3 regions of the Streptosporangium sp. NPDC048886 genome follow, and region 2 is predicted to be linked to each of the others. Evidence: riboswitches for the same ligand, from Rfam matches in the RefSeq annotation. Region 2 holds a riboswitch; each other region holds the start of a gene.
The links. A riboswitch is a leader RNA that binds a small molecule or an ion and turns the genes downstream of it on or off. The one in region 2 is predicted to bind S-adenosylmethionine.

Region 1 (7,010 bases), on a different contig from region 2:
CCGCCGGCTGTATCCGATGCTGGTGGCCCAGCACGACTACCTCGCCACGACCAGGGACCTGGGCGGGGGCGGGCTGGCCGCGATCGTGCACCCGTGGGAGTCGGGGATGGACGACAGCCCCGTGTGGGACGCCCCGCTGGGAGCGCTGCCCGCGGTCCGCTACGCCTACCGGGGCGAGGAGCTGCCCGACAGCCACCAGGACCGCTACATCTGGCTGGCCCTGCGTTACCGCGACTCCGGCTACGACGGCGCCTACCTGCGTGACGAACATCCGTTCGCGGTGGAGGACCCGCTGTTCAACGGGATCTGGCTGGCCTCCTGCCAGGTGCTCGCCGAGCTGGCCCCGCTGGCGGGCGCCGACCCCGGGCCGCACCGGGAGGCGGCCGAGCGGATCCGCGCGGGGGTGCTGGAGCGGCTCTGGGCCGACGGGGTCTTCCGCGCCCGGGATCTGCGCAGCGGGCGGCTCAGCCCCGTCTGCACGATCGGCGGTTTCGGGCCGATGCTCGATCCCGGCCTGTCCGCCGACCGGGTGGAGAAGCTGGTGGGCGTGCTGGAGTCGCCCCGGTTCATGGGCGCCGCGGGATACCCGGTGCCGAGCTGCGAGATCCGCGCGCCGCAGTTCGACCGGTCCTGCTACTGGCGGGGGCCGTCCTGGGTGAACACCAACTGGCTGCTCCGGCGCGCGCTGGCCGTACACGGCCTGACGGGGCCGGCGGGGCTGCTCGGCGCGGGCACCCTGCGCCTGGTACGGCAGGCGGGCTTCCGCGAGTGCTTCGACCCCTTCGACGGCAGCGGCCGGGGCAGCCGGGACTTCTCCTGGTCGGCCGCGCTCACCCTCGATCTGCTCGCGGATAACGTGGACGCATGAAGCTCTTCAACCGCATGCCCGCCGAGGTCCGCGCGGCCGTCGCGCCGACCGACCGGGTGCTCACCTACGCCGAGGGGCCGGACGGCTACGTGATCGCCACCGACAAGGCGCTCTATCTGGGCGGGGTCAGGCTGCCGTGGTTCCAGGTGGACCGCGGCGTGTGGGACGAGGAGGGGCTGACGGTCGTCACCACGGCGGGAGGGTCGCACCGGGCGCTGCTGCCCGAGCCGGGGCGGATCCCCGAGGCCGTGCGGGAGCGGGTGACCGCCTCCATCGTGGTGAACCAGTACGCCCCGCTGGACGCGCGCGGGGGAGTCCGGCTGGTGGCCAGGAGGACCGGAGACGACCAGATGATCTGGGAGTTCGTCTTCGACCCCGGCATGGACCCCACCGACCCCGGCCTGCAGGCCCTGGCCGAGCAGGCGCTTGAGGAGACGCGCCGCAGCTTCGGCGTCTGAGCGCGGGCGGGAGCCCGAGCCCATAGAGACCCGAGCCGGGCAGAGACACGAGCCGGGCAGAGGACCGAGCCGGGCAGAGGACCGAGCCGGGCAGAGGACCGAGCCGGGCAGAGGACCGAGCCCGGACGGGCGTCCGAACGTGGACGGGCGTCCGGACCTCGGGCGGAGGCCCGAGGTCCGGGCCGGCGGTCTCGGCCCGGACCTGCGGAAGGCCCCCGCGGGGGCCTTCCGTCCGTCAGGGGTGTCCGTCATGGGTGTGGAGAGGTGGCCTTGTCATCCTCCGGCCAGCCGGTGCCCGTCTCGTCGTGCTTGTCGGCCTGCCAGCCGTTGTCCGAGTGCAGGAACGGTAGCCGGTTCTTGGCCGCGTGGGTCACCTTCGTCTTGGCGGCGCCGGTGACCTTCGAGACCCGCGCGCCGACCAGGCCGGCGGTCTCCTGCACCCTCGGGCTGTCGGACACCCGCAGGGCCATCCGCTTGATCTGCTCGTAACGCTCCCGCCCGGCGCGGCTCCCCAGGATGTAGCCCACAGCAAGACCCACCCCGAACATCATCCGGTAACGCATCTCCACCTCCACAGCCATGCTCCGCCGGACCCTACCCGCGGATCGCGGGTCGTTTCCGACCTACCCCGGTGTAGCGATGCGACACACACGCTCAGAGTGCGCTAATCTATTCCTGCGCCGCAAGGAGCGAGGAAAACTCCCCGGTCAGAGCGGCGCAAAGCACGATCCCGTGTAGCTCAATCGGCAGAGCAGCCGGCTGTTAACCGGCAGGTTATAGGTTCGAGTCCTATCGCGGGAGCCACACACAGAAGGCCCCTGGAGCCCAGCTCCGGGGGCCTTCGGCGTTCTATGGTCCGATTCGGGAGACAAATCCTCCCCGGCCGTAGAAGATGTCAGATACCGCGTCATGTATCGCTATGCTCGCCAGTCAGCGAGGACGGCGCGGTCGCCGCGGAACACAACGATCGCAGTGGGGCAGGGCCGCTGCACACAGGGCACCGCGCCGCCCGGAACGGCCGTCCGTGCCCGTGAGCACGCATGGGTGGTTGTTCTGTGCTGATCTGGCGGAGGTCTCGGCGTCGTGCACCGGAGCTGATGGGCGGTGTCCGGCGCGCGGCGGCCAAGTTCTTGAGGGCGAAGGAGCCTGTTCCGGTCGTGCAAGAGATCGATACCGCGGCGGCCGCGGACTTCCTGAGGTTGTTCCACGCGGAGAATCCCGAGGCGGGGCCGGTGGAGGCCCGCATGCGCGAAGTCCAGATCGAGATCTACCGGACGGGGAGCTACACGCACACCCCGGAGGAGCTCGCCTTCGGCGCCCGGGTGGCCTGGCGCAACAGCTCCAGGTGCATCGGCCGGCTGTACTGGCACTCGCTGCAGGTGCGTGACCGGCGCTGGGTGAACACGGCCGAGGACGTGGCCGTGGAGTGCGTCAACCACCTGAGGGAGGCCGCGCCCAACCGCAAGGTCCGGCCGACGATCACGGTGTTCGCCCCCGACCGGCCGGGCAGGCCGGGCCCGAGGATCTGGAACGAGCAGCTCATCCGCTACGCCGGATACGCGATGGACGACGGGTCCGTCGTCGGTGACCCCCGGTATGTGGACTTCACCACGATGGTGCGCAAACTCGGCTGGCCCGGCGGCCCCGGCACGCATTTCGACGTGCTGCCGCTGGTCGTCTCGGCGGGCAACGGCTCGCCGCTGATGTTCGGCGTGCCCGCCGACGCCGTGCTGGAGGTGGAGCTCACCCACCCGTCCTACCGCTGGTTCGAGAAGCTCGGGCTGCGCTGGCACGCCGTACCGGCGATCTCCAACATGTGCCTGGAGATCGGCGGGATCCACTACCGGGCGGCGCCGTTCAACGGCTGGTACATGGGCAGCGAGATCGGCGCGCGCAACCTCGCCGACATCGACCGCTACGACCTGATGCCGATCATGGCCCAGCTCCTGGGCCTGGACACCTCCACCGACCGCTCGCTCTGGCGCGACCACGCCCTGGTGGAGCTGAACGTGGCGGTCCTGCACTCCTTCGACCAGGCCGGGGTGACGATGACCGACCACCACACCGAGTCGCGGCGATTCCTGACCCACCTGGCGCGTGAGGAGAAGGCGGGCCGGGTCTGCCCGGCCGACTGGAGCTGGATCGTCCCGCCCATCTCGGGCTCGGCCACACCGGTCTTCCACCGCTACTACGACGAGGCGGAGCTGTCGCCGAGCTACGTCCACCACCCCGATTCCGTGGAGCGGGGGCTCGGCCGCTGGCCCGTGCCGGGGTGGTGACGGAGGGCGGGACGGCGGCGCGGCGGCAGGGGCATTGCGGAGAGGCCGTAGAACATGGTTCGGTATGGAGACCGGGCAAGGAGGGCGCGCAATGATGGACCTGGTGCTGTCGTCGGTCGAGCAGGGCGTGCTGACGCTGACGTTCAACCGGCCCGAACGGCTCAACGCCTGGACCGACACGATGGGGCGGCGATACTTCGACCAGCTCGCCGAGGCGGAGGAGAACCCGGAGGTCCGGGTGATCGTCGTGACCGGGGCGGGGCGGGGCTTCTGTGCCGGCGCGGACTTCCAGACCCTCAACGCCATCCAGGACGGCTCCTACGAAGGGGAGCCGGACAAGCGGCCCACCACCTTCCCGGCCACCATCGGCAAGCCGGTCATCGCGGCCGTCAACGGCGCCTGCGCCGGCCTCGGCATGGTCCACGCCCTGGTCTGCGACCTGGTCTTCACCGCCGCCGAGGCCAAGTGGACGACCGCCTTCGCCCGCCGCGGCCTGATCGCCGAGTACGGCCTGTCGTGGATCCTGCCCAGGCTCATCGGCCAGGCCCGGGCCATGGACCTGCTGCTGTCCGGCCGCACGTTCACCGGGGCCGAGGCCTACCGGCTGGGCCTGGCCGCCCGGTCGGTGCCCGGGGAGAATCTGCTGGAGGAGACCCTGGCCTACGCCCGCGAGCTGGCGACGCACAGCTCGCCGGCGTCGATGGCCGTGATCAAGCGCCAGGTCTGGGGTGACTGGGAGCGGACCCTGGAGGCGTCGGAGTCGGCCGCCGTGCGCCTGATGACCGAGTCGTTCGGCCGCCCCGACTTCGCCGAGGGCGTGGCCAGCTTCGTCGAGCGCCGCGCCCCCAGGTTCCCGCCCCGGTGAGCCCGCCCGCCGCCGGGCCCCGCCCCACGGCGGTGGCGCGGGGCGGTCAGGTCACGTGGGACAGCCAGTGGGGGGCGGTCCTGAAGGGGGCGGCGCCGGTGGTGACGGCCTCCATCAGCCGGGCGGCCGTGGCGCGGGCGTTCTCGATGACCTCGGGGGGATAGGCGTAGCGGACCTGGTGCTCCTCGAACTCGTCCTCGTCGTCCAGGATGATCCGGCCGTCGCGCATGCGCATGACGTCGAGGTCGAGGTCGACCATGGTCACCTCGCCGTCGCGCCACTCGGGGACGGTCGAGATGTCGCAGTAGATCTCGACCCTGTTCGGCTCGGCGTTGAAGGTGGCCGTCCACCAGGCGTCGCGGGGGAAGAGCATCACGAACGCGTCGGCCCAGGTCACCGGCGGCTCATCGCCCCTGCTGCCGCTGGAGCCGGCGACGCAGCCGGTCCAGACGCCGTGCTCGTCCTCGCCGAGGAGCAGCGCGGGGTGGTGCCAGTGCAGTGAGCCGTCGTATTTGCGGTAGACCACATTCACGATCTCGCGTGTCATCCCCCGACAATAAGGGTTGACAGAGATCTATGTATTTCCTACCTTCTAACTAGGTTAAGAGTGTCAGTGCAGAGCCCCGGCTCACTGACCGGCAACCCTCGCACCGCGGCGGGGTGCCCCCGGGGGAGACCTGGCGGCACGGTCGGCGTGCCGCAAGCGCGGACCCCTCAACGGGTCACCGAGGCATGCCTGGGAGCAGTACATGTCCGAGATCACACTCAACTACGCCGGCCCCGTCGACCTCGACGCCTACGGCCGCTACCGGCCGGGCGACCGGCCCGGCCCCCGCTACCCCTTCCAGGGGCGGATCACCGCCGACGGCGCCGGCGAGTTCCCCGCCGAACCGGGCCGCTACCACCTCTACGTCGCGGCGGTCTGTCCCTACGCGCAGCGCGCGGCGATCGTGCGCTCGCTCAAGGGACTGCAGGACGTGATCTCGCTGTCCTACGTGGACGACGAGCGTGACGGGCGCGGCTGGGCCTTCCGCGAGCGGCGCGGGGCCGACCCGGTCAACGGCTTCACCACGCTCCGCGAGGCGTACGAGGCGACCGAGCCGGGCTTCGACGGCCACGTCTCGGTGCCGGTGCTGTGGGACAGGGCGGGCGGGCGGATCGTCAGCAACGACTTCCCCGACATCACGATCGACCTGGGCACCCGGTTCGGCGGCGACCCGGAGATCGACCTCTACCCCGAAGAGCTCCGGCCGGACATCGACGCGCTCAATGCCAGGATCTACGAGTACGTCAACACCGCGGCGGGCCGCGTCGCCTCGGCCGCCACCGAGACGGAGTACGGCCGGGCCCGGCAGGCCGTGATCTCCTTCCTGGAGGAGCTCGACGCCCGGCTCGCCGACCGCAGGTTCCTGTTCGGCTCCGGGATCACCGAGGCGGACGTGCGGCTCTGGCCGACGCTGCTCCGCTTCGACCTCGCCGACAACCCCTCCGCCAGGATCAGCGAGCGCCCGCTGACCGCCTTCCCGAACCTGTGGGCCTACGCCCGGGACCTCTACCGGCACCCCGCCTTCCGTGACAACACCGACTTCTCCGCGATCACCTCCCCGGCCGCCGCCGAGACCGACCCCTGGCGGATCCCGGTCGAGCCGCTCCACGCCGACTGGGACGAGCCGCACCGCAGAGCCGCCGTATGAGCCCCGTGAGCGCCGCGCCCCCCGTGCCGCCGGACGAGGAGATCGCATGAGCGCCGCCGTCGCCGTCGTCGGCGCCGGGCCGACCGGGACCTGCCTGGTGGAGCGGATCTGCGCCAACGCGGCCGAGCTGCTCGACTGGCCGTCGCTGGACGTCCACGTGATCGACCCCTACCCCCCGGGCGGCGGACGGGTCTGGCGCAGGGAGCAGCCCGAGCTGCTCTGGATGAACTCCACCGCCGCCGACGTGACGCTGTTCACCGACGCGTCGGTCCAGTGCCAGGGCCCGATCCGCCCCGGTCCCTCGCTGGCCCAGTGGCTCGGCGGCGACCCCGGCAGGTTCGCCTCCCGGCCGGTCCAGAACGCCTACCTGTCCCACGTCTTCCGGCAGGCGGTCGACACCGCTCCACGCGGCGTCCGGGTGCACGTCCACGCGGCCCGCGCGCTGGACCTCACCGACGTCCCCGGCGGCCAGGTCGTGACGCTGGAGGGCGGCCGGACGATCGAGGTGGACGCGGTGATCCTGGCACAGGGGCACGGCGACGTGATCCCGACCAGACAGGAGCAGGCACTGGCGGAGACGGCCGCGGGCGGCGGGCTGCACTACCTGCCCACCGGCTACGCCGCCGACCTCGACCTGGACCGGGTGCCCGGGGGCGAGCCGGTGATCGTCCGGGGCATGGGACTGGCCTTCATCGACCTGATGGTGCTGCTCACCTCGGGCCGGGGCGGCCGGTTCGTCCGCGAGTACGACGGGGAGCTCGTCTACCTGCCCAGCGGGCGGGAGCCGCTGCTCCAGGTGGGCTCGCGCCGCGGCGTGCCGTACCACTCGAAGACCGGATACCCCTT
Region 2 (7,010 bases):
CGCGGCCGGGCCGCGTGCGGGTGTCGTGGAGAGGCGGGGTGGGCGCGCGGAGGCGCCGGGGGTCAACCCCCCGCGACCGCCGGAATGATGGAGATCTGGACGCCGGACGGCGTGGCCGTGTCGAGATTGTCGGCGAAACGGACGTCCTCATCCCCGACATAGACGTTGACAAAACGCCGGATCTTGCCCGTTTCATCGAGAATGCGGGCGCCGATTCCGGGGTAGTCCGCATCGAGCTTCTGCAGAACCTCCCGGAGGGTCTCCCCCTCCGCGGCCACCTCGGCCGAGCCGCCGGTGTAGGTCCGGAGAATCGTCGGAATCCGCACAGAAACGCTCATTATTCAGTCCCTTTCACAAGTTTCTAGGCGATAGCCGTACGGAATGCGTCAAGAGACGGCCGGATGACTGCGGTGGGACGCGCCTGGTCCGCCACCGCGTCGAGGGTCTTGAGGCCGTCACCGGTGTTGAGGACCACGGTCTCGCCCTCGGGGTCGAGCCGCCCGGAGGCGACCAGCTTGCGCAGCACGCCGACGGTGACGCCGCCCGCGGTCTCGGCGAAGATCCCCTCGGTCCTGGCCAGCAGCCGGATCGCGTCGACGATCTCGGCGTCGGTGACGTCCTCCACGGCGCCGCCGGTGCGCCGGGCGATGTCCAGCACGTAGGGGCCGTCGGCGGGGTTCCCGATCGCCAGCGACTTGGCGATGGTGTCCGGCTTGACCGGGCGGATCACGTCGTGGCCCGCCTTGTAGGCGGCGGAGACCGGGGAGCAGCCCTCGGCCTGGGCGGCGAAGATCTTGTATGGCCTGTCCTCGACGAGGCCGAGCGCGATCAGCTCCTTGAACGCCTTGTCGATCTTCGTGAGCTGGGAGCCGGACGCGACCGGGATGACGATCTGGTCGGGGATCCGCCAGCCGAGCTGCTCGGCGATCTCGTAGGCCAGCGTCTTGGAGCCCTCGGCGTAGTAAGGCCGGAGGTTGACGTTGACGAAGCCCCACTTGTCGCCCAGCTCGTCACCGATGAGCTCCGAGCAGAAGCGGTTGACGTCGTCGTAGGTGCCCTCGATGCCGACGAGCTTGCCGCCGTAGACCGACGCCATGACGATCTTGGCCTGCTCCAGGTCCGCGGGGATGAACACGCAGGCGTCCAGCCCGGCTCGGGCGGCGGCCGCGGTCACCGCGCCGGCCAGGTTGCCGGTGGAGGAGCAGGACAGGGTATGGAAGCCGAAGTTGCGGGCCGCCTCGACCGCGATGGCCACCACGCGGTCCTTGAAGGAGTGGGTGGGGTTGCCGGAGTCGTCCTTCACGTGCAACGAACGGATGCCCAGCTCACGGGCGAGGTTGTCGGCCTTGACGAGCTTGGTCCAGCCGGGCGCCATGTTGGGCTTGGCGGCCACGTCCGCCGGGACGGGCAGCAGCGAGCGGTAGCGCCAGATGTTCGTCGGCCCCTCGGCGATCCGCTCCCGGGTCACGCGCCCGAAGTCGTAGGCGATCTCGAGGGGCCCGAAACACTCGATACAGGCGAAGCTGGGACCGAGGTCGTAGCGGGCGCCGCATTCGCGGCAGGACAGGGCCGCGGCGGGGCCGAAGTCGAGCGAGGTGGTGGTTTCAGTGCTTGCGAGCGCCATGAAGCGAGGCCTTTCCCTCATCTTCGTCTGCGACCACCCTGGCCGCAGACCGGAATTGGCACCTGTCCCGGCCGACCTCGTCAGATCACGAGTCTTGAACCGGGAGGGTTGCCGGGGCTTCGCAGGGCCGGTCCCTCCACCCCTCTGGATGAGCAAATATTCAGTTGGAACCTGGCGAGCAGGTCTTACGCACTCTACCCCGGCTTGCCTCCATCCTGACCAACCGTCTCATTTTTTGAGATGTAATGTGTTACCTGGCGGACAGCTCCCGCCGGGACCAGCGGGATCGCCGGCCGTGGGACGCGCCCCCCTCCGAACGCCCACCCGCCGCCGGGCCGTCCGGCCACGGTGCCGGGATCGCCTTCGTGAGCCGGGTGAAGCGGTTGACGCCACGGCACCGCCGTACGTCCCGTGTCACCACGGGCGGCCGGCGGAGCCCCTCGCCAGGCTCACGTTCTCCGACGATCGCCTGCCCGGCGGGAGCTCCGTCCTCCCTTCGGCCCTCACGACGATCCGCGCCCCGCCCCGGAACGCGGTCGAGGATCGGCGTGGCGTGGTGGGACCGGGAGCGGGTTACGGCGTCTTGTAGCCCAGGGTGTAGGGGCCGAAGCCGGCCGCGGAGACCAGGCGGTAGCGGTAGTAGCCGGCCGTGCCGGTGTAGCTGATCTTCTCGTCCGGCCCCGCGCCGTCGGAGGAGGCGACGGTGGGCCAGGACCGGCCGTTCCACTTCTCGAGGTAGAGGTCGAAGTCGACGCCGACGGGGCCGTCCAGGCAGGCGGTGTGCAGACCGGTGACGGTCGCCCGGTAGTACAGGTTGTTCGGCTGGTAGACGGTCTGGCCGTTGCGCAGGGTGCCGGTCAGGGTCCTCGGGTAGCCGGTGCAGGTGCCCGTGGTCGGCGGCGGCGGGTTGCCCTCGGTGGTCCTCAGCGACAGGCCGTAGGCGGTGAGGATCTCGCCGATCGGCTGGAAGTAGGTGGTACCGCCCGAACTGCAGTCGCCCGAGCCGCCGGAGGTGACGCCCTGGGCCTGGTCGACGGAGATGAAGGAGCCGCCCGAATCGCCGGGCTCGGCGCAGACGTTGGTGCGGGTCAGCTGGTAGACGGTGCCCTGGGGGTAGGTGACGCTGGCGTCGCGCTGCTGGATGACGCCGCAGTGCCAGTCGGTGGTGGAGCCGGACCGGCAGACCGAGGCGCCCTCGATGGCGACCCGGGCGCCGGCGACGGGCACGGTGCCGCCCTCGCCGTTGTCCACCTTCGGGGTGGCCGTCCAGTTGGCGTTGGCCGCGACCCAGGCGTAGTCGTTGCCGGGGAAGCTGGAGCCCTGGAAGACGCCCTGGGCGACGCGGTTGAAGCCGGTGGTGGTGGCGCCGGTCGTGCCGCAGTGGCCGGCGGTGACGAAGCCGTTCTGGGTGCCCTTGACCACGGGGAAGCCGATCGAGCAGCGGCTGGTGGTGCCGATGTAGTAGGCGGTGCCGCCCACCAGGTCGTACAGGGGCTGGGGGACCTCGGTGGAGGGCAGCACGAGCACCGCGCCGGTGTCCACGCCGGCGCTCTCGACGACGTTCTGGGCCTCGTCCGGTTTCGGGGCCAGGACGACCACCTTGTTGCGCTTGACGTCGACGTAGCGCGCGCTGGACACCAGCGGTTTGGCGGGCAGGGTCTGGTCGAGCTTCTTCTTGATCGTGGCCAGTTCCGCCAGCGATCTGGTGACGATCTCGGCCTGGGCGCCCGCGGCGAGGACCTCGGGGATGTCGTCGGCGCTGGTGGTGGCGACCACGAGGTTCTGCGCGCTGTTTCCCCGCAGCCAGGTGCCGCCGAAGCGGTCGCCGAGCCTCCTGCTCAGCTGCGCCGCGATCGGGGTCAGGCGGGCCTCGTTGAGCAGGCGGGCCTGGGCCTGCTCCTTGCTGATCCCGAGGTCGCGCTGGAGCGCCTCCAGCATGCCCGGCGGCGGCTTCAGCGCGGTTGCGGCGGCCATGGGGGCCGGGATCCCTGCTGCCTGGCGTTCGGCGCCGGCCGGCACGGCGGCCAGGGTAAGTGCGGTGATCGTTAGGACGCATCCCGTGGTAACGGCATGTCTGCGGGACATGGGGTCTCTCCTCGACCTCGGCTTTCAGGCATGAGGGGGGAGAGCGCCTCGTATCACAGAGTGATCATGCGATGTGGGCAACGCCACCTTAATCCAGCCGTTGCCGATCAAGGCCGCGAAAGCCGCGCGCCACGCGGGCGGCGGTTTCAGGCGGCCCCCGGGAAGCGGTTTCAGGCGGCCCCCGGGAAGGAGCGCCGTGACCGGCTCGGCCGTTTCCGGATCCGCCGCCGACCCGTCGGGATCAGAAGCCGTAGGCGTCGCCCAGCGCGCTCTGGACGTATTTGCGCGCCTGGTGGATGCGGGACTTGGCGGTGCCGAGCGGGATGCCGAGCTGCTCGGCCACCTCGTTGTAGTCGAGCTGGCAGATGTCGCGCAGCACCAGCGCCTGGGCCAGCTCCGGCTTGTCGGCCTCCAGCGCCTCCATCGCGTCGAGCAGGTCCAGCCGGGATCCGGCGATCACGCTCACCCGGGCGACGTCGGGCTTCTGCAGCGGCAGCTCGTCGGAGCTCTGCTCGGCCGAGCGCCGCTTCAGCGACCGGTAGGTGGTCCGGGCGCAGTTGGCGGTCACGATGTGCAGCCAGGTGGTGAACCGGGCCCGCCCCTCGAAGCGGCCGATGTTGCGGGCCACCGCCAGCAGCGTGTCCTGGGAGGCCTCCTCGGCGTCCTGCCGGTAGGGCAGGATGCGCCCGCAGTGGCGGAGCACGTCCGGCTCGATCCGCTTCAGCAGCTCACCCAGCGCGCGGTGGTCACCCCGGGCGGCCAGGCGGGCCAGTTCCTCGGTCGTCTCGTCCAGCGCCATCAAGGGCCCCCATCACCGGTCACAGTCGCTCGACATCCTACGGTCGAGGGTTATGTTTGGTTAACCTTCGGGACAAGCATGTCCCTAGGCGAGGGGGTCTGATGAACGCGATCCTGGTGGCTTCCAACCGCGGTCCCGTCTCGTTCACGCTCTCCGAGGACGGCTCCCTGAGCATGCGCAGGGGCGGAGGCGGCCTGGTGTCGGGGCTGGCGGAGGTCGCCAAGGGTCTCAACATGCTCTGGGTCTGCGCCGCGCTGTCCGACGGCGACCGCAGCGCGGCGCGGCTGGCGCCCGGCGGCCGGCTCGATCACGCCGGCTACGACACCGGGGCGGTGCGGATGCTCGACATCCCCCCGACGATCTTCCACCGGGCCTACAACGCGGTGGCGAACTCCACTCTCTGGTTCGTCAACCACCTCCTGTACGACACCCCCAACAGGCCGCTCTTCGACGCCAGGTTCCGCCGCGAGTGGGAGTCCTACCAGACGTACAACGAGGCGTTCGCGATGGCGCTGGCCGAGGAGGCGGCGCACGGCGCCAGGGTGATGGTCCAGGACTACCACCTGACCCTCGTCCCGGCCATGCTGCGGGGCGAGCGGCCCGACCTGCGGGTGGCCCACTTCTCGCACACCCCGTGGGCGCCGCCGGAGTATTTCAACCTGCTCCCCGACGGCGTCGGGATCGAGCTGCTCGAAGGCATCCTGGGCGCCGACCACGCGGGGTTCCTGACCGCGCGCTGGGCCGGGGCCTTCATGGACTGCTGCGAGACGGTGCTCGGCGCGGAGGTGGACCGCGCCGGCCATACCGTCACCCACGGCGGCAGGACCACCCGGATCGGCGTGCACGGCCTCGGCGTGGACGGTGAGACGCTCTGGGCGCGGGCCTGCGAACCCGACGTCGAGTCGCACATGGCCGCCCTCCGCGAGCAGGTCGGCGACCGCAAGCTGATCGTGCGGATCGACCGGACCGAGCTGTCCAAGAACATCGTCCGGGGTCTGACCGCCTACCGGGAGTTCCTGGCGGCCCACCCCGAGTGGCACGGCAGGGTCGTGCACCTCGCCTTCGCCTACCCCTCCCGGCACGATCTTCCCGAATACCGCGAATACACCGCGGCGGTGCAGCGCTGCGCCCAGGAGATCGAGGACGAGTACGCCACCGAGGACTGGGCCCCGGTGATCCTCAACGTGCACGACGACTACCCGCGCTCGCTGGCCGCCTACCGGCTGGCCGACGTGCTGCTGGTCAACCCGATCCGCGACGGCATGAACCTGGTGGCCAAGGAGGGCCCCGTCCTGTCGCCGCGCAGCGCGCTGGTCCTGTCCCGCGAGGCCGGCGCCGCCGCCGAGCTGGGCGAGCACGCTCTCCTGGTCAACCCCTACGACGTCTCGGCCACGGCCGCCGCCCTCCACGAGGGCCTGGTCATGCCCGAGGACGAGCGCGCCCGCCGGGGCGCCCTCCTGGCCGCCGCCGCCACCGCGCTCCCCCCGCACCGCTGGTTCTCCGACCAGCTCGCCGCCCTCAAATGAGCCTCGGAATGTCCGGCCCGTCATGAGATAGTCCCCATGGAAGTCTCGATCCGCCGCCTGCCCAGGGGAGCCAGTTGACCGCGATCACGCCCGTCCGGCTGACCCGCGATCGCGCGACCTGGCTCGTCTACCTGCAGCTCGGCGTCTTCGCCACCTACCTGTACGGCCTCAGCGCCGCCCTCCCCATGCTCCGCATCGACCAGGGGGTGTCACAGGCGGTCGCCGGGCTGCACGGCACCGCGATGGCGGTCGGCAGCATCCTCACCGGGCTCGCGCTGCCCTGGCTGACCAGGAGGATCGGCCGCCGGGCCGTCACCTGGACGGGCCTGGCCGGGATGAACGCCGGCGTGCTGCTGGTGATGGCGGGCACCGCGCTGCCGGTCACCCTGCTCGGGTACGGCATCGCCAGCGGGATGGCGTCGATCACCCTCTACGCGGGCATGGCCGCGCTCAGCGACCACCACGGCCCGGCGGGCGCGGCGGCGATCAGCGAGGCCAACGCCGTCGGGGTGTGCGTCGGCATCGCCGCGCCGTTCGTCATCGCCTCCGCCGCGCAGACCGCGCTCGGCTGGCGGGCGGCGCTGCTGATGACCCCGGTCCTGACCGTGCTGCTCGCACTGACCATGGGCCGCGTCTGGATCCCCGAGCGCGCCGGTGCCGAGGTCCGTCCCGGCCCGGAGGGCGGGGCGCGCCTCGGCTGGCGCTTCCACGTCGCGGGGGCCGTGCTGTTCTGCTGCGTCGCGCTGGAGTTCTGCTTCAACCTGTGGGCGGCGAAGCTCTTCGCCGACCGGACCGGCCTGTCGGCGGCGGTGGCGGCGACCGGGCTGACCGCTTTCACCGCCGGCCTGGCGGCCGGCCGCTTCGCCGGGGCACGGCTGGCCCTGTGGGTGCGGCCCCCGGCCCTGCTCGTCGGCGCCCTCGTGCTCACCGCCACCGGCTGGGCGCTGTTCTGGCTGAGCCGCGACCCCGTGCTCTC
Region 3 (7,010 bases), on a different contig from region 2:
GACGGCGCGCCCGGCGCGGTCCGTCCAGCCCTCGGGCACGTCCTCCTTGAGGCCGCCGACCCGGTTGAACATGTAGTGCATCCGGCCGCCGGAGATCTCCTCCATCACGGCCTGGAGGGTCTCGCGCTCCCGGAAGGCGTAGAAGACCGGGGTGATCGCGCCGAGCTCCAGCGGATAGGAGCCGAGGAACATCAGGTGGCTGAGGACCCGGTTGAGCTCGGCCAGGAGCGTGCGCATCCAGACCGCCCGGACCGGCACCTCCATGCCGAGCATCCGCTCCACCGCGAGCACGACGCCCAGCTCGTTGGCGAACGCCGACAGCCAGTCGTGCCGGTTGGCCAGCATGATGATCTGCCGGTAGTCGCGCACCTCGAACAGCTTCTCCGCGCCGCGGTGCATGTAGCCCACGATCGGCTCGGCCGCGCTGATCCGCTCCCCGTCCAGGGTGAGCCGCAGCCGCAGCACCCCGTGGGTGGACGGATGCTGCGGCCCGATGTTGAGGACCATGTCCTCGGTCGCGAGTTCCTTGCCGCGCACTCCGTGCACGGCGTCCGCTCCGGCGCCGATCCCTACGCTGATCTCCCGGGGTGCGCCTGCGGCACGACGCTCAGTCATAGGGCCATGCTGTCACGTCAGCTCCGCGACAGCAGGTCCCGCAGAGCGGCGACCAGACGGTCGACGTGCTCCTCGGTGGTGCCGATCCCGATGGAGGCGCGGACCGCGGAGGCGGTGACGTCGTCGCAGCCGCCGTCCTTGGCACCGAGGAGGTGGCGGACGAAGGGGTGGGCGCAGAACTTGCCGTCGCGCACGCCGATGCCGTACTCGCCGGACAGGGCCTCGGCGACCTCGCGGGCGGTGAAGCCGTCCACCACGAAGGAGACGATGCCGACGCGGGGGTGGTCGGGGCCCCACAGGGACAGCTCGTGGACGCCCTCGACGGAGGCCAGACCGGCGCGGAGGCGGCCGATGAGGCGCTCCTCCTCGCGCAGCAGCGCGCTCCAGCCGGTGGCGCTCAGGGCGTCGCAGGCGGCGGCCAGGGCGATGGCGCCCAGGACGTTCGGGGTGCCGGCCTCGTGACGGGCCTCGGGGTCGTCGTGCCACTCGGCCCCGTCGTCGTCGACCGAGCGCACCGCGCCGCCGCCCCGCAGGTACGGCTCCGCCTGCGACAGCCAGTCGGTCCGGCCGACCAGGGCGCCGGTGCCGAAGGGGGCGTAGAGCTTGTGGCCGGAGAAGACCACGTAGTCCAGGTCCAGCGCGGTCAGGTTGAGCCGGCGGTGCGGGACGAGCTGGGCGGCGTCGACGAGGATGCGGGCGCCGTGGCGGTGGGCGATGTGGGCCAGGGCGGCGATCGGCCAGAGCTCGCCGGTGACGTTGGAGGCCGCGGTCACGACCAGCAGCTTGGGGCCGTGGATCCCGGCCAGCGCCTCGTCGGCGGCGCGGACCGCCTCGCCCGGGAAGGCGGGGGGCGCGAGCCGTACGGCGTCGGCCCAGGGCAGCAGCGAGGCGTGGTGCTCGGTGTCGAAGACCACGGCGGTGGTCCCCGCGGGAAGGCTGCGGGCCAGCAGGTTGGTGGCGTCGGTGGTGTTCCGGGTGAAGACCACCGAGTCGTCGGGGCGCGCCCCGACGAAGGCGCGGACCGTGTGCCGGGCCTGCTCGTAGCGGGCCGTGGTGAGCTGGGAGGCGTACCCGGCACCGCGGTGGACGCTGGAATAGGCCGGGAGCGCGGCGGCGACGGCGGCGCTCACCGGCTCCAGACAGGGCGCGCTGGCGGCGTAGTCGAGATTGGCGTAGGGGACGAGCCTGCCGCCCTTGACCGGGACCTGGAGGTCCGAGCCGAGCACCGCGGGGATCCGCCGGTCCTCGGACGCGCGGGTGGCGGGGACGGTCACGGACGTGGCGGGGGCGGAGGTGAAGATCGTCAGTGCGGACACGCCAGAACTCCTCGGAGGTCATCGGACCCCAAGCCGTGGCGTTGGTGCGTGGAGCCCGCGCTTGCCCGACACACTCCGTGCCGGACCAGGTCCTCACCCGGGGCACCCCGCCGCGGACGCGAGGGTTGCCGGCCAGCGAGCCGGGGCTTGTCACTGGCACTCATGACCTACAGGGGAACTATAACCGACCCCTGGCCGGGCTCCGCAAGTCGGTGAAATGCGCAGCTGTGTTCTTTGTTCAGGAACTCACGGTGATGCCCAGTCGTCTAGGCAGTGACCCCTGACGCCTGACGGAGGAGTGAACGATGGATTGGGTGACTGATCCCGAGATCTGGATAGGGTTCGTCACCCTTGTCGGCCTGGAGATCGTGTTGGGCATCGACAACATCATCTTCATCTCGATCCTGGCGGGGAAACTCCCGCCCGGCCAGCGTGACAAGGCGCGGAAGCTGGGTCTCCTCGCCGCCCTGGTCAGCCGGCTGCTGTTGCTGCTGGCGCTGTCGTGGGTGGTGAAGCTCACGGCGCCGATGTTCGAGGTCTTCGGCCACCCGATCTCGGGACGCGACCTGATCCTGATCCTCGGCGGCCTCTTCCTGCTGGGCAAGAGCGTCTTCGAGATGCACGACAGCCTTGAGGGCAAGTCGGGTCATGCCAGTGGCAGGGTCGCCGCCTCCTTCACCGCGGTGATCCTCCAGATCATGGTCCTGGACATCGTGTTCTCCCTCGACTCGGTGATCACCGCGGTCGGCATGGTCGACGAGCTCGGCGTCATGGTCGCGGCCGTCATCGTCTCGGTCGTCGTGATGCTCTTCGCCTCCGGCCCGATCAGCCGTTTCGTGGACAAGCACCCGAGCATCAAGATGCTCGCCCTGTCGTTCCTGGTGCTGATCGGCGTCGTGCTCATCGCCGAGGGCTTCGAGCAGCACATCTCCAAGGGCTACATCTACTTCGCGATGGCGTTCTCGCTCGTCGTGGAGCTGCTGAACATCCGGATGCGCGGCAAGGCGGCCAAGGGCGCGGCCGAGGAGGACAGGCCGGTCGAGCTGCACCACCGCTACGAGGCGGGCGAGCAGGCCGGGTCCCCGCAGGACCAGGGCGTGCGTGGACCGGCGGACCGGGTGGCGGAGCCGGATCCCGATCACGGCGAGGGCTCAGCGGTCAGGTGATCTCGCCGTGAGAGCGGCCGGCCTGTCGTGGGGCGCGGCCCGGACCCGGTTGCCGAGATCGAGGTGCCACCACCCGTCGGCATCGGGGCGGAGACCCGCGCCCGCCACGGCGTCCTGGAATGTCCGTCGGCTGTCCCCGGCGAGCGTGTTGTCAGCCTGCCGGAACTCGCGTGCGGTCCGCCGCCGTCCGGCGGAGATCTCCGCCGGTTCCGTCCGTCAGGGTGCACACTCCGTCCACGCAGGAGCGCTGGAGGCGGCCCATCGAGATCGTCTGCACCAGTCCGACGGCCCAGCAGGTCGGGCAGCCGCGCAGCGCCACCAAGCCGAGCGGCGCCAGCAGCAGACTGGCCGGTCCGACCGTCGGGACCAGCGCGACGGCTCCGATCAGGAGACCGAATCCGAGTCCGCCGCGGAGCAGGTGCCGGGGGACGGACCTGCTGGCGAAGCTTGCGTCGCCGGTCGTCCTCATGCTTTTCATTCGGCCCTTCCCCAGTTCTGAGTTTGCAGGTCGCCGCGGACGGCGGCCCGGGCGCGGTGCAGCCGGGACTTCATGGCGGCGCTGCTCAGCCCGAGGGACCTGGCGACGACAGGGCCCGGCAGGCCCTGGACATCACGCATGATCAGCACGAGACGCTGATCGGCGGGCAGAGCCGCGATCGCGGTGGCGACCTGATCGACTTCGAGGCCCCGCAGCACCTCGTCCTCCGCGGACGAGCAGGATCCGTCAACGACCGGTTCGGCCCGCCACACCAGCGATTGGGCGCGGCGCAGGCATTCGTTGCGCACGATCTGGAACATCCACGAGGCCAGCGCACCGGACGCTCGCAAGGTGCCGATCTTGCGGAAGAGGATGATGAGTGCCTCCTGGGCGGCGTCCTCGGCGTCCTGCGGACTCGCGCACAGCGAGAAGGCGAACCGCTGCACGTGCGGATGGGACCCGCTGACCAGGGCGGCGATCGATGCCTGGTCTCCCTGCTGCGCCGCCGCGATCAGCTGCTGGCTGGGCCACCGGGATCGGGAAGCCCTAGTCACGGGACCGGGCCCGCTTGCGGAGGAACACGATGCTGCACGCGCAGATGAGCACCGCCGCGACAGCGATGACGATCATGGTGGTCAAGGGAGTCTCCTGCCTGTCGAACGGCCGTGGCGCCGGTACGTACATAAGAGGGCGGCTCGCCGGAAAAGGATTCAGCCCGTTTGACGGTCGATTCAGGCCCGCTCCGTCGCCGGGCGACCCCACCGGGCCGTCGCCGGGTGACCTCACCGGGCCGGCCGCCTCGTAACTTACAAGTTTGGCGGCGAACATTACGATGCTTACGTGCGCTTTGATCCTTGGAATCCGGAATTTGTCGCCCACCCCTATGACGTCTACGCCGAGCTGAGGCGGGAACGGCCGGTCAGCTTCTTCGAGCCGACCGGCCAGTGGCTGATCGCCCGGCACGCCGACGTCAACGCGCTGCTGCGCGACCGCCGGCTCGGCCGCTCCTACCTGCACGTCGCCACGCACGCCGAGTTCGGCAGGCCGGACGACCCCGACTTCCAGGACCCGTTCTGGCGGGTGGTCCGGGCCGGGATGCTCGACGTCGAACCGCCGGTCCACACGCGGCTGCGGCGCCTGGTGTCCAAGGCGTTCACCCCGCGCATGGTGGAGGCGCTCCGCCCCAAGGTCGCCCGGATCGCCGGGGAGCTGGTGGAGGCGTTCGTCGAGCGCGGCGGGGGCGACCTGATCGCCGAGGTGGCCGAGCCGCTGCCGGTGACCGTGATCGCCGAGATGCTCGGCGTGCCCGAGGCCGACCGGCACCTGCTGCGGCCCTGGTCGGCCGACATCTGCGGGATGTACGAGCTCAACCCGTCGGTCGAGGCCCAGCACACCGCGGTGCGCGCGGCCCAGGAGTTCTCCGACTACCTGATCGAGCTGGCCCGCGCCCGCCGGGCCGATCCCGGCGACGACCTGATCAGCGCGCTGGCCCTGGTGGCCGACGAGGGCGACAGGCTCACCGAGGAGGAGCTGGTCGGCACCTGCGTGCTGCTGCTCAACGCCGGGCACGAGGCCACCGTCAACGTCACCGGCAACGGCTGGTGGTCGCTGTTTCGCAACCCGGCCGAGCTGGAACGGCTCCGCGCCGACCACGGCCTGCTGCCCACGGCGATCGAGGAGCTGATGCGCTGGGACACCCCGCTGCAGATGTTCGAGCGCTGGGTGCTTGAGGACATCACCGTGGGCGGGGTGGACATCCCGCGCGGCACGGAGGTGGCGCTGCTGTTCGGCTCGGCCAACCGCGACCCCGAGGTGTTCGCCGACCCCGACCGCCTCGACGTGGGCCGGGCGGACAACCCGCACATCTCCTTCGGCGCGGGCATCCACTTCTGCCTGGGCGCCCCGCTGGCCCGGATCGAGCTGGCCGAGTCGTTCGGCGCGCTGCTGCGCAGGGCCCCGAAGCTGGAGCTCGCCGCCGAGCCCACCTGGGGGCCGGGCTACATCATCCGCGGGCTCACCGCCCTCGACGTGCGGGTCTGAGCCAAGCGACAGGGCACAGCCTCTCGTCCTGCTGAGCGACTGCCCGGGGAAGCGGCCGAGCGTGCGAAAGGCCGAGGACACCCGTACGGTCACCGCCAGGGGCGACAGCGACCACCGCCATACCGAGCAGCTGATCATCATGCCGAGCCCCGAGGTCGCCCAGCAGGTCGTGAAGGACGGATGTGGGGGACGACGCGGGCGGGCCGGAACGACTCCGCCCGCCCGAGTCACGCACGGGCCCGCGCACCCCTCCGTGCCGGATCTCGTGCGGGTACGGCGGCGCGGCGGCATGGAACGTGGGGGAAGGAGTGCCGCCGGCGCCCGCTCATGGGAGGCGTGGGGCGCCTGGTGTGGACGTTTCCTGCTCAGGTCGGGTGATCACCGTCATCTCGGCCTCGTGCATCTGCCTCTGCCGTGCGCGGGGGAACGGCGCCAAAAGCCGTACACACCTCATTCCACCCCATTTCCCGCCGGAGTCCGGGGCCCGCACACGGTCAGCCGGTACGGTGTTCCACCTGCGCGGGGCCGGTCAGAAATGAGCGATGACGCGTCGAGCGGGGCCATCCACGGTCATCAGCCCGCCGTAGGGCAGGACCCATTGGGGATCGGTGTGCCCGAAGTCGACGCCGAACACCACCATGGCCTCGGGGTTGTAGTGGTCCAAGGCCCGCAGGATCGCTCCGCGCTGCTCGGTGCGGTAGCCCTCCCGCTCGTCGGGCGTGGTGGGGCGCAGCAGGCTGCTGGCCTTGGCCGTACCGACGAGGATGGCCGGGAACTGTGCGAGCAGCCCGCGTTCGCCCGCGTTGCGCAGCATGCGGAACACCTCCGGAGCCGAGGGCATCTCCTCGGAGGTCTCCAGCAGCAGCACGCACCCGGCGTAGTCCTCGGCCGGACGGATCCACCGGTTCGCGGCCAGGTTCCAGTGCAGGATCTCCAGGTTGCCGCCCCAGGTGGGAGCGGTGACGACCTGGTCGGGCCGGTGCCAGATCCAGCCGGGACTGGGCCGGGTCGGCGCCGCGTGGTTCAAGGACGCGGGTTCGCCCCAGTCGAGCTCGTCCTCGCTGAACACTTCGACCGGATGCAGCTCCATGTCCCCGCCGGTGAGCAGCGCCGCTCGCAGTGACCCGGTCGACACCGGGTGCAGACCGCCGCCGCGACCGAGGTGCACCATCGTCGACCCGCCGTGATAGCCCGCCACGCCAAGGTTCCACAGCCAGTTGAGCAGGTTGGTGTTGTCGCTGTAGCCGACGAACGGCTTGGGGTTGGCGGTGATCACGGCGGGATCCAGGAAGGGCAGCACGCTGAGCTGGTCGTCCCCTCCGATCGTGGCCAGCACCGCGCGGATGCCCGGGTCGGCGAACGCGTCCATCAGATCGGCCGCTCGATCCTGCGCCG

Region 1: it holds a riboswitch for S-adenosylmethionine, as region 2 does, so the genes downstream of both, ACZ6R6_RS02155 (glutathione S-transferase C-terminal domain-containing protein) here and thrC (threonine synthase) in region 2, are expected to answer to the same signal.
Region 3: it holds a riboswitch for S-adenosylmethionine, as region 2 does, so the genes downstream of both, ACZ6R6_RS08115 (aminotransferase class V-fold PLP-dependent enzyme) here and thrC (threonine synthase) in region 2, are expected to answer to the same signal.

What each region holds. Positions count from the first base shown of each region.
Region 1 is NZ_JBVJHH010000001.1:489,835-496,844, forward strand. Features, by position in the region: gene ACZ6R6_RS02120 (MGH1-like glycoside hydrolase domain-containing protein) at 1-868, shown strand, start outside; gene ACZ6R6_RS02125 (hypothetical protein) at 865-1,326, shown strand; gene ACZ6R6_RS02130 (YtxH domain-containing protein) at 1,575-1,889, opposite strand; tRNA gene ACZ6R6_RS02135 (tRNA-Asn) at 2,055-2,130, shown strand; gene ACZ6R6_RS02140 (nitric oxide synthase oxygenase) at 2,484-3,605, shown strand; gene ACZ6R6_RS02145 (enoyl-CoA hydratase-related protein) at 3,697-4,470, shown strand; gene ACZ6R6_RS02150 (DUF402 domain-containing protein) at 4,517-5,017, opposite strand; SAM riboswitch class IV at 5,070-5,182, shown strand; gene ACZ6R6_RS02155 (glutathione S-transferase C-terminal domain-containing protein) at 5,220-6,164, shown strand; gene ACZ6R6_RS02160 (FAD/NAD(P)-binding protein) at 6,211-7,010, shown strand, end outside.
Region 2 is NZ_JBVJHH010000073.1:913-7,922, forward strand. Features, by position in the region: gene ACZ6R6_RS46730 (MoaD/ThiS family protein) at 63-338, opposite strand; gene thrC (threonine synthase) at 362-1,624, opposite strand; SAM riboswitch class I at 1,639-1,779, opposite strand; gene ACZ6R6_RS46740 (S1 family peptidase) at 2,198-3,598, opposite strand; gene ACZ6R6_RS46745 (RNA polymerase sigma factor) at 3,951-4,508, opposite strand; gene ACZ6R6_RS46750 (alpha,alpha-trehalose-phosphate synthase (UDP-forming)) at 4,610-6,034, shown strand; gene ACZ6R6_RS46755 (MFS transporter) at 6,109-7,010, shown strand, end outside.
Region 3 is NZ_JBVJHH010000005.1:204,635-211,644, reverse strand. Features, by position in the region: gene ACZ6R6_RS08120 (NADH-quinone oxidoreductase subunit D) at 1-615, opposite strand, end outside; gene ACZ6R6_RS08115 (aminotransferase class V-fold PLP-dependent enzyme) at 633-1,931, opposite strand; SAM riboswitch class IV at 1,984-2,099, opposite strand; gene ACZ6R6_RS08110 (TerC family protein) at 2,237-3,097, shown strand; gene ACZ6R6_RS08105 (hypothetical protein) at 3,249-3,566, opposite strand; gene ACZ6R6_RS08100 (RNA polymerase sigma factor) at 3,572-4,129, opposite strand; gene ACZ6R6_RS08095 (cytochrome P450) at 4,416-5,615, shown strand; gene ACZ6R6_RS08090 (S66 family peptidase) at 6,145-7,010, opposite strand, start outside.